DNA from 2 places in the Streptomyces sp. NPDC045846 genome. Region 2 is predicted to be linked to the other one. Evidence: riboswitches for the same ligand, from Rfam matches in the RefSeq annotation. Region 2 holds a riboswitch; the other holds the start of a gene.
The links. Region 2 has a riboswitch for S-adenosylmethionine ahead of thrC (threonine synthase). Riboswitches for the same ligand answer to the same signal wherever they lie in the genome.
Positions count from the first base shown of each region.

Region 1: another riboswitch for S-adenosylmethionine. It lies ahead of AC07F3_RS27260 (aminotransferase class V-fold PLP-dependent enzyme); the one in region 2 lies ahead of thrC (threonine synthase).

Region 1 covers NZ_JBWKKJ010000010.1:42,988-47,398, forward strand. The annotation lists gene qcrB (cytochrome bc1 complex cytochrome b subunit) at 1-1,024, shown strand, start outside; gene trpD (anthranilate phosphoribosyltransferase) at 1,210-2,274, shown strand; SAM riboswitch class IV at 2,397-2,514, shown strand; gene AC07F3_RS27260 (aminotransferase class V-fold PLP-dependent enzyme) at 2,762-4,147, shown strand; gene AC07F3_RS27265 (Lrp/AsnC family transcriptional regulator) at 4,370-4,411, opposite strand, start outside.
Region 2 covers NZ_JBWKKJ010000014.1:49,784-54,194, forward strand. The annotation lists gene AC07F3_RS32745 (alpha,alpha-trehalose-phosphate synthase (UDP-forming)) at 1-830, opposite strand, end outside; gene AC07F3_RS32750 (glucosyl-3-phosphoglycerate synthase) at 914-1,861, opposite strand; SAM riboswitch class I at 1,998-2,143, shown strand; gene thrC (threonine synthase) at 2,161-3,468, shown strand; gene AC07F3_RS32760 (MoaD/ThiS family protein) at 3,500-3,775, shown strand; gene AC07F3_RS32765 (cold-shock protein) at 4,188-4,391, shown strand.

The sequences.
Region 1 (4,411 bases), on a different contig from region 2:
GTTCCCCGGCGGGGACTTCGTGGCCCGGTTCTACTCGATCCACATCCTGCTGCTGCCGGGCATCATGCTCGGCCTGATGGTGGCTCACCTGATCCTGGTCTTCTACCACAAGCACACCCAGTTCGCGGGTCCGGGACGTACGAACAAGAACGTCGTCGGCATGCCGCTGCTCCCGGTGTACATGGCGAAGGCGGGCGGCTTCTTCTTCCTGGTCTTCGGTGTCATCGCGGTGGTCGCGGCGATCGCCTCGATCAACCCGATCTGGGCGATCGGCCCCTACCGGCCGGACCAGGTGTCCACCGGTGCCCAGCCCGACTGGTACATGGGCTTCTCCGAAGGCCTCATCCGTGTGATGCCGGGCTGGGAGATCAACCTGTGGGGGCACACGCTCGTCCTGGGTGTGTTCGTCCCGCTGGTGATCTTCCCGCTGGTCCTGGCGACCATCGCGGTGTACCCGTTCATCGAGTCCTGGATCACCGGGGACAAGCGCGAGCACCACATCGCGGACCGGCCGCGCAACGCGCCGACGCGCACCGCGTTCGGTGTCGCGTGGATCACCTGGTACCTGGTGCTGCTCGTCGGTGGTGGAAACGACCTCTGGGCGACCCACTTCCACCTCTCGATCAACGTCATCACCTGGTTCGTGCGGATCGCGTTCTTCGTGGCCCCGGTCCTCGCCTTCATCGCCACCAAGCGGATCTGCCTGGGTCTGCAGCGGCGCGACGCCGAGAAGGTGCTGCACGGACGCGAGTCCGGCATCATCAAGCGGCTGCCGCACGGCGAGTTCATCGAGGTGCACGAGCCGCTGGACGCCGGTGCGCGCTACAAGCTCACCGCGCACGAGCAGTACAAGCCGGTCGAGGTCGGCCCGGCGGTCGACGAGAACGGTGTCGCCCGCAAGATCTCGCGGACGCAGAAGCTGCGCGCCAAGCTCAGCAAGGGCTACTTCGGCGAGGGGAACCAGATCCCCAAGCCGACGGCCGAGGAGTACGAGGAGATCACGAGCGGCCACGGCCACCACTGATCCCCGCCTGACCTGACGGTCGCCACAACCGAGGCTCCGGCCCGGCCCCTTGACGGGGGCCGGGCCGGAGTCTTTCGCGTACCCGGTCCCCGGCGCGTCCGTACTGCGGGCACGGGCGCGGGGCGGGCCGCCCCTGTCGATAGGCTTACGGGCGGTATCCAGTCCCTTGACCACCAGGAGCGAGCATGAGCGCTGTTACCCCCACCGGAGGCGACACCGTGGCGGCCCACTCCTGGCCGGGCGTCCTGGACGCGCTCCTGAGCGGCACCGACCAGAGCGCGGACGTGACCGCCTGGGCGATGGACCGGATCATGCGCGGCGAGGCCACCGACGCGCAGATCGCCGCCTTCGCGGTGGCGCTGCGCGCCAAGGGCGAGACGGTCGCCGAGATCACCGGCCTGGTCCGCACGATGTACCGGCACGCCAACCTCATCGAGGTGCCCGGACCCAGCGTGGACATCGTCGGCACCGGGGGCGACGGCGCCAAGACCGTCAACATCTCCACCATGTCGGCGATCGTGGTCGCCGGCACCGGCGCCAAGGTCGTCAAGCACGGCAACCGGGCCGCGTCCTCGGCCAGCGGCGCCTCGGACGTCCTGGAGAAGCTCGGGGTCAACCTCGACCTCAGCCCGGCACGCGTCGCCGAGGTCGCCGAGGAGGCGGGCATCACGTTCTGCTTCGCGGTGAAGTTCCACCCGGCGCTGCGCTACGTCGCCGCCGCCCGCCGCGAGATGGGCATCCGCACCACGTTCAACTTCCTCGGCCCGCTCACCAACCCGGCCCGGGTGCGCGCCCAGGCGACCGGGGTCGCCGACGCGCGGATGGCGCCCATCGTGGCGGGCGTGCTCGCCGAGCGCGGCTCCTCGGCGCTGGTCTTCCGCGGCGACGACGGCCTCGACGAACTGACCACCACCGGCACCTCCCGGGTGTGGGTGGTGCGCGACGGCCAGGTCACCGAGGAGCGCTTCGACCCCCGCGACGTCGGCATCGAGATCGTGCCCATCGAGGCCCTGCGCGGCGCGGACTCCTCGTACAACGCCGATGTCGCCCGCCGTCTCCTCGCGGGCGAGCGCGGTCCGGTGCGGGACGCGGTGCTGCTGAACTCGGCGGCGGCCCTGGTCGCCCTCGAACCCGGGCCGGGCCCGCTCGCCGGGCAGATCGGCGCCGCGATGGCGCGGGCCGCCGAGGCCGTCGACTCCGGGGCGGCCCGCGCCGCCCTGGAGCGCTGGGTCGCGGCGAGCAACGCCTGAGGCGTGGGCCGCCCGGTCCACAGCCCTCCGCACGTCTTCCGTACGTGATGTGACGCAAGGCGCAGTCCGGATCGCGGACTGTGCCTTGCGCACCCGTGGACGTGTGGCAGGATGCTGTCCAAGGTCATGAGTGACAGCGATTTAGGCCCCGGCTCGCTGTCCGGCAACCCTCCGTCCGTGGCGGGGTGCCCCGGGTGAAGACCAGGTCGTAGGCAGCAAGGCCTACGGCAAGCGCGGACCCCTGGACATCATCGGATGTCACAGCCCTGGGGTCCTGGTCCTCAAGGGAGCAGTCTCGTGAGCAAGCGAATGCGATAGGGCGTACCGCCCCTTCTTCACATCCTCCGCGCACCCTTCTTCGGGCTGCGTGTCCGAGGTCAACACCCGTACACGGCAAGGCAGTCGCACCCTCTCGCTCGATGCAGGGTCACGCCGCCGTACCCGGGGTCCGAAGTCAACTCGCCTTGTCCTGCCGGGAGATACCGCCATGTCCGCACGCCCTGTCGCCACCGTCCCCGCCGCCGCTCAGTCCGCCGACCCCTGCTGTGCCGCGCCGCTGCCCGTGCTCGGCCGCGACGTCACCGTGCCGCTGGTCACCGGCGGCGAGGTGACGTACGCCGCCCTCGACTACGCGGCCAGCGCGCCCGCCCTCCAGCGGGTCTGGGACGACGTCGCCGCGTACGCCCCCTACTACGGCAGCGTGCACCGCGGCGCGGGCTACCTCTCGCAGCTCTCCACCGACCTGTTCGAGAACAGCCGCGAGACGGTGGCCGAGTTCCTCGACTGCCGCCCCGGCGACCAGGTCGTCTTCACCCGCTCGACCACGGACTCGCTCAACCTGCTCGCCCAGGTGGTCCCGGCCGACTGCCAGGTCTTCGTCTTCGAGACCGAGCACCACGCCTCGCTCCTGCCGTGGCGCGACGCCCGGGTGACGTACCTGAACGCGCCGCGCACCCCGCAGCAGGCCGTCGAGACCCTGGAGCGCGCGCTCGCCGACCGCGACCCCTACGGGCCCGCGCTCGTGTGCGTCACCGGCGCGTCCAACGTCACCGGTGAGCTGTGGCCGGTGCGGGAACTCGCCGCCGCGGCACACGCGCACGGCGCCCGCATCGTGCTCGACGCGGCCCAGCTCGCGCCCCACCACCCGGTCTCCGTACGGGAGTTGGACGTCGACTGGATCGCCTTCTCCGGGCACAAGCTGTACGCGCCGTTCGGCTCGGGCGTGCTCGCCGGGCGCGCGGACTGGCTCCAGGAGGCCGAGCCGTACCTGGCCGGTGGGGGCGCCTCCAAGAAGGTCGCGCGGCGCGGTGACGGCGGGGTGGACGTCGAGTGGCACACCACGGCCGCGCGCCACGAGGCCGGCTCGCCCAACGTCATCGGCGTCTACTCCATCGCCTCCGCCTGCAAGGCGCTCACCGAGGCGGGCTTCGACGCGCTGGTCGAGCGCGAGCGGCACCTGATCGCGAAGGTCCGCGAGGGCCTGGCGGCGGTCCCCGAGGTCCGGGTGCTGTCGCTGTTCGGGGACGACGCGCCCCGGGTCGGCGTCCTCTCGTTCGTCGTCGACGGCTGGAACAGCTCGCACTTCGCGGCGGCCCTGTCGGCGGAGTACGGCATCGGGGTGCGCGACGGCCTCTTCTGCGCTCACCCGCTGGTGCGCACGCTGCTCGGCAGCGACCCGCAGGACCCGGGCGAGTGCGGTGCGCCCGAGGGGGAGCCGGGCGAGCGGTCCCTCAACGCGATCCGGGTCAGCTTCGGGGCGGGGACCCCGGACGAGCACGTGGACCGCTTCGTGCGGGCGGTGCGTGAGCTGGTCACGCAGGGGGCGAAGTGGCAGTACCGCACGGAGGGGGGCCGCTGCGTCCCGGCGGTGTAACCCCGCCGGACCACGCCCACCCGGGGCTCCGCCCCGGACCCCGTTCGCGCCTTGAGGGCGCTCGTCCTCAAGCGCCGGACGGGCTGGGTGGGCTTGGGTGGGCACTCTCGTTGGTGGCGGGCGTCCTGCTGAAGGCGACCCTGCTCAGGGGCGCGGGGAACTGCGCGAGCGGCCACGCACGGTTCGCAGACCGGCGTGCTTCGACGCCCACCCCGCAGGGGGCTACGAGTCCAGGCCGATGGCGAACGCTGCTTCCAGGTCGTG
Region 2 (4,411 bases):
TGCGCACGCCGGCGCAGGAAGTCGCCGTCCGCGCCGAGCGGATGGACGGCGATGTCCGTCTCGCGCGAGGGTGCCCCCGCCGAGCCGCGCCCGTGGCGGAAGAACCGTCGCCCGTCGCTCCCGGCGCCGGGACGGGACAGCTCGCCCTCGTCCGGCCCCAGCACGCCCGCGACGGAGTCCATGAACGCCGAGGCCCACCGTGAGGTGAGGAACCCGAGCCGGTCCGCCCCGAGCATCCCCCGCAGCAGCTGCCGCGCGATGTCGTCGGGCAGCATCCGGAAGTAGTCGACCGGCGCCCAAGGCGTGTGCGAGAAGTGGCCGATCCGCAGGTCGGGGCGGAGCTCGCGGAGCAGGCCCGGCACCAGCGCGAGGTGGTAGTCCTGCACCAGCACGCGCGCCCCGTCCGCCGCCTCGGCCGCGAGCGCCTCCGCGAAGGCCCGGTTGTACGCCTCGTACGAGGCCCACTGCCGCCGGAACTCCGCGTCGAAGACCGGCTCCAGCGGCGTCTGGTACAGCATGTGCTGGACGAACCACAGCACCGAGTTCGCGATGCCGTTGTACGCGTCGGCGAAGACGGACGCCTCGATGTCCAGCATCCGGACACCCGTCTCGCCCACGCCGCGCCGCACCGCCTCGCGGTCCCCGTCGCCGAGGGCCGCGCACACCCACAGCGACTCCACGTCGGAGCCGATCGCGCTGAGCCCGGACACGAGCCCGCCCCCGCCCCGCTTGGGTTCGAGCGAGCCGTCCTCCTTCAGGGCGTAGGAGACGGGGCCGCGGTTGGACGCGACGAGTACCTGGGCTCGGGGGGCTGCGTGCGCGGTGACCATGTGGCGAACCTAGCCCGCCCCGGGGACCCTCAAACACGCGTGCGCCCGCCCCCGGGGACCGGATCCGGCCACCCGCCGCCCGGCTATGCCGCCCGGTGGACCTGGTACTCCTCGACGTCCCGCATGGGCGGCCGCTCCTCGGTGTCCACGGCGTACGTACGTGGCACGAAGCCGTGCTCGCCGCGCTCGAACTGGGTCAGCTCCGGGCGTACGAGATGGCCCCGGGACAGCCGCAGCTGCGCGGTGCGGTAGATCGCGGCGGCCATCCGGCCGAGCGCCTGCCCGTCCTGGTGGCGGTGCTTGCGCACGCCCACGTCGACCTGTGCGAGCGCGTCCAGGCCCACCGTGTGCAGCGCGTCGACGAGGAGCGCGATCTCCACTCCGTACCCGACGGGGAAGGGCAGCCGCTCGAGGAGTGAGCGCCGGGCCGCGTACTCGCCGCCCAACGGCTGTACCACACCGGCCAGTTGGGGCCAGTGCAGGTTGAGCAGCGGGCGCGCCACCAGCTCGGTGACCCGGCCGCCCTGGCCCGCGGTCGCGCCGAAGGGGCGGTCGTACATCGCCTTGACGAAGTCGACGTCCGGGTCGGTCAGGAGCGGCCCGACGATCCCGGAGACGAACCCCGCGTCGAAGTCCTTGAGGTCGGCGTCGATGAAGCACACGACGTCGCCGCCGGTCACCAGGAGCGAGCGCCACAGCACCTCACCCTTGCCGGGCAGCGCGGGGACGCGCGGCAGGATCGCGTCCCGGTGCACGACCCGCGCGCCCGCCTTCTCGGCGACCTCGGCCGTACGGTCGGTGGAGCCGGAGTCGACGACCACGAGCTCGTCGACCAGGGGCACGGAAGCGGTCATCAGCTCGCGCCGGATCGCGGCCACGATGTCACCGACCGTGGCCTCCTCGTCGAGCGCGGGCAACACGACGCTCACCGTCGTGCCCGTCCGCTGTTTCGCGGCCAGGATCGTGTCGATCGGCCGCTGGGCCGCGGACCAGGAACGCCTGCTCAGCCAGCGTTCCACCTCTTCCAGCACGTTTCCCGGCCTCCTCGTGTGATCCATCTCGCGGTTCGGACGACTATCTCAACCGTCCAGTGCTTCGGTTACAGTCTTGAACAACGCGGATGACCGTCGCATGTCGGGGGTCGTCGTCACGCTGACAATCGAATACCGCTCATCCAGAGGGGCAGAGGGAAACGGCCCGTTGAAGCCCCGGCAACCCTCCAGTCGGTTCTCGTCGATCAAGACACGGGGCCACCGGCTAGGGAAGGTGCCAAATCCGTCTCATGGCGAAGTTCGCCCTGAGGAAGATGAGGAGAAAGGGCCTCCCCTCCATGTCTGCACAGACTGTTGACACCGCCTCTGTCGAGACCGCTTCCGGCACCCCCGTCGATCTCGGTCCCGCGTCCGGGCTTTCCTGCCGCGAGTGCGGCCAGCGTTTCGAACTCGGCCCGATCTTCGCCTGCGAACTGTGTTTCGGACCGCTCGAAGTGGCTTATGACCTGCCGCTCGGCGACCCCGAGGCGCTGCGCAAGCGGATCGAGGCGGGCCCCGAGAACATCTGGCGGTACGCGCCGCTGCTGCCCGTCCCCGCCGACGTGGCCGACAAGCCGAACCTGAACCCGGGCTTCACCAAGCTCGTCAAGGCCGAGAACCTGGCGCGCGAGCTGGGCGTCGAGCCCGGCAAGCTGTTCGTCAAGGACGACTCCGGCAACCCGACGCACTCCTTCAAGGACCGCGTCGTCGCCCAGGCCCTGGAGGCCGCCCGCGCCTTCGGCTTCACCACGCTCTCCTGCTCCTCCACCGGAAACCTCGCGGGCGCGGTCGGCGCCGCCGCCGCGCGGGCCGGCTTCCGCTCCTGCGTGTTCATCCCGCACGACCTGGAGCAGGGCAAGGTCGTCATGGCCGCGGTGTACGGCGGCGAGCTCGTCGGCATCGAGGGCAACTACGACGACGTGAACCGCTTCTGCTCCGAGCTCATCGGCGACCCGCTCGGCGAGGGCTGGGGCTTCGTCAACGTCAACCTGCGGCCGTACTACGGCGAGGGTTCCAAGACGCTGGCGTACGAGATCTGCGAGCAGCTCGGCTGGCGGCTGCCCGACCAGCTGGTCATCCCGATCGCCTCGGGCTCCCAGCTCACCAAGATCGACAAGGGGCTCCAGGAGCTGATCAAGCTCGGCCTGGTCGAGGACAGGCCGTACAAGATCTTCGGCGCGCAGGCCGAGGGCTGCTCCCCGGTCTCCACCGCCTTCAAGGCCGGGCACGATGTCGTACGCCCGCAGAAGCCGGACACCATCGCCAAGTCGCTGGCCATCGGCAACCCGGCGGACGGGCCGTACGTCCTGGACATCGCGCGCCGCACGGGCGGCGCGGTGGAGGACGTCGACGACGAGCAGATCGTCGACGCCATCAAGCTGCTCGCCCGGACCGAGGGCATCTTCGCGGAGACCGCGGGCGGCGTGACGGTGGGCGTCACCAAGAAGCTCATCGAGGCCGGTCTCCTCGACCCGTCGCTCACCACGGTCGTGCTCAACACCGGTGACGGGCTCAAGACCCTGGACGCGGTGGCCGCCACGTCCCAGGCGACCGCGACCATCCGCCCGAGCCTGGACGCCTTCCGCGACGCGGGCCTCGCCCACTGAGCCTCTGCTGATCGACTAGGAGTACCGAACCATGAGCGTGAACGTCCGCATCCCCACCATCCTGCGCACCTACACCGGCGGCCTGGCCGAGGTCGCCGCCGAGGGCGCGACGCTGGCCGAGGTCATCGCCGACCTGGAGAAGAACCACGCCGGGATCGCCGCGCGCGTCCTGGACGACCAGGGCAAGCTGCGCCGCTTCGTCAACGTGTACGTCAACGACGACGACGTGCGCTTCGAGCAGGGCCTCCAGACGGCCACGCCCGAGGGCGCCGGCGTCTCGATCATTCCGGCGGTCGCGGGCGGCTGAACCGCCGCGCCGTTTAACGCCGTCTGTACGCAGAGTTGCCCCCTCCGCACGAGAAGCGGAGGGGGCAATTCAGCATGGTTGAGCGGGGTACAGTTGGGGAAGCGCCTTCGCTTCCCGTGCCAAGTGCATATGAGAACGCGACAACATGAGGTCAAAGTGTGTGTGTCCTTTGTGCCTTAAGTGCGCTTTGCCCGGCCCGACTTGCCCCGGAATGCTGAATTCATGGCATTCCGTTCACTGCGTGTGCCCGGAATTCTCGTCCGATTGACCTGTTGCAGAGGGCAGTTGGGCAGATACATTCAGCCGCGGTCGACGCGTTCCGGCGCACACCCTCTCCTGTCGGAGGGTGGAGGTCTGACCCGGGTCCGCGAAGTGTGGTCCCGTGCAAGGGCCAGTAATAGGGGAGTTAGGCATGGCTCAGGGCACCGTCAAGTGGTTCAACGCGGAGAAGGGGTACGGCTTCATCGCGGTCGACGGTGGTGCGGATGTTTTCGTCCACTACAGCGCGATCCAGATGGACGGTTACCGCACCCTTGAAGAAGGTCAGCGAGTCGAGTTCGAGATCTCGCAGGGCCAGAAGGGTCCGCAGGCGGACATGGTCAAGCTCGCCGTCTGATCTCGGCGCGATCGGCCACC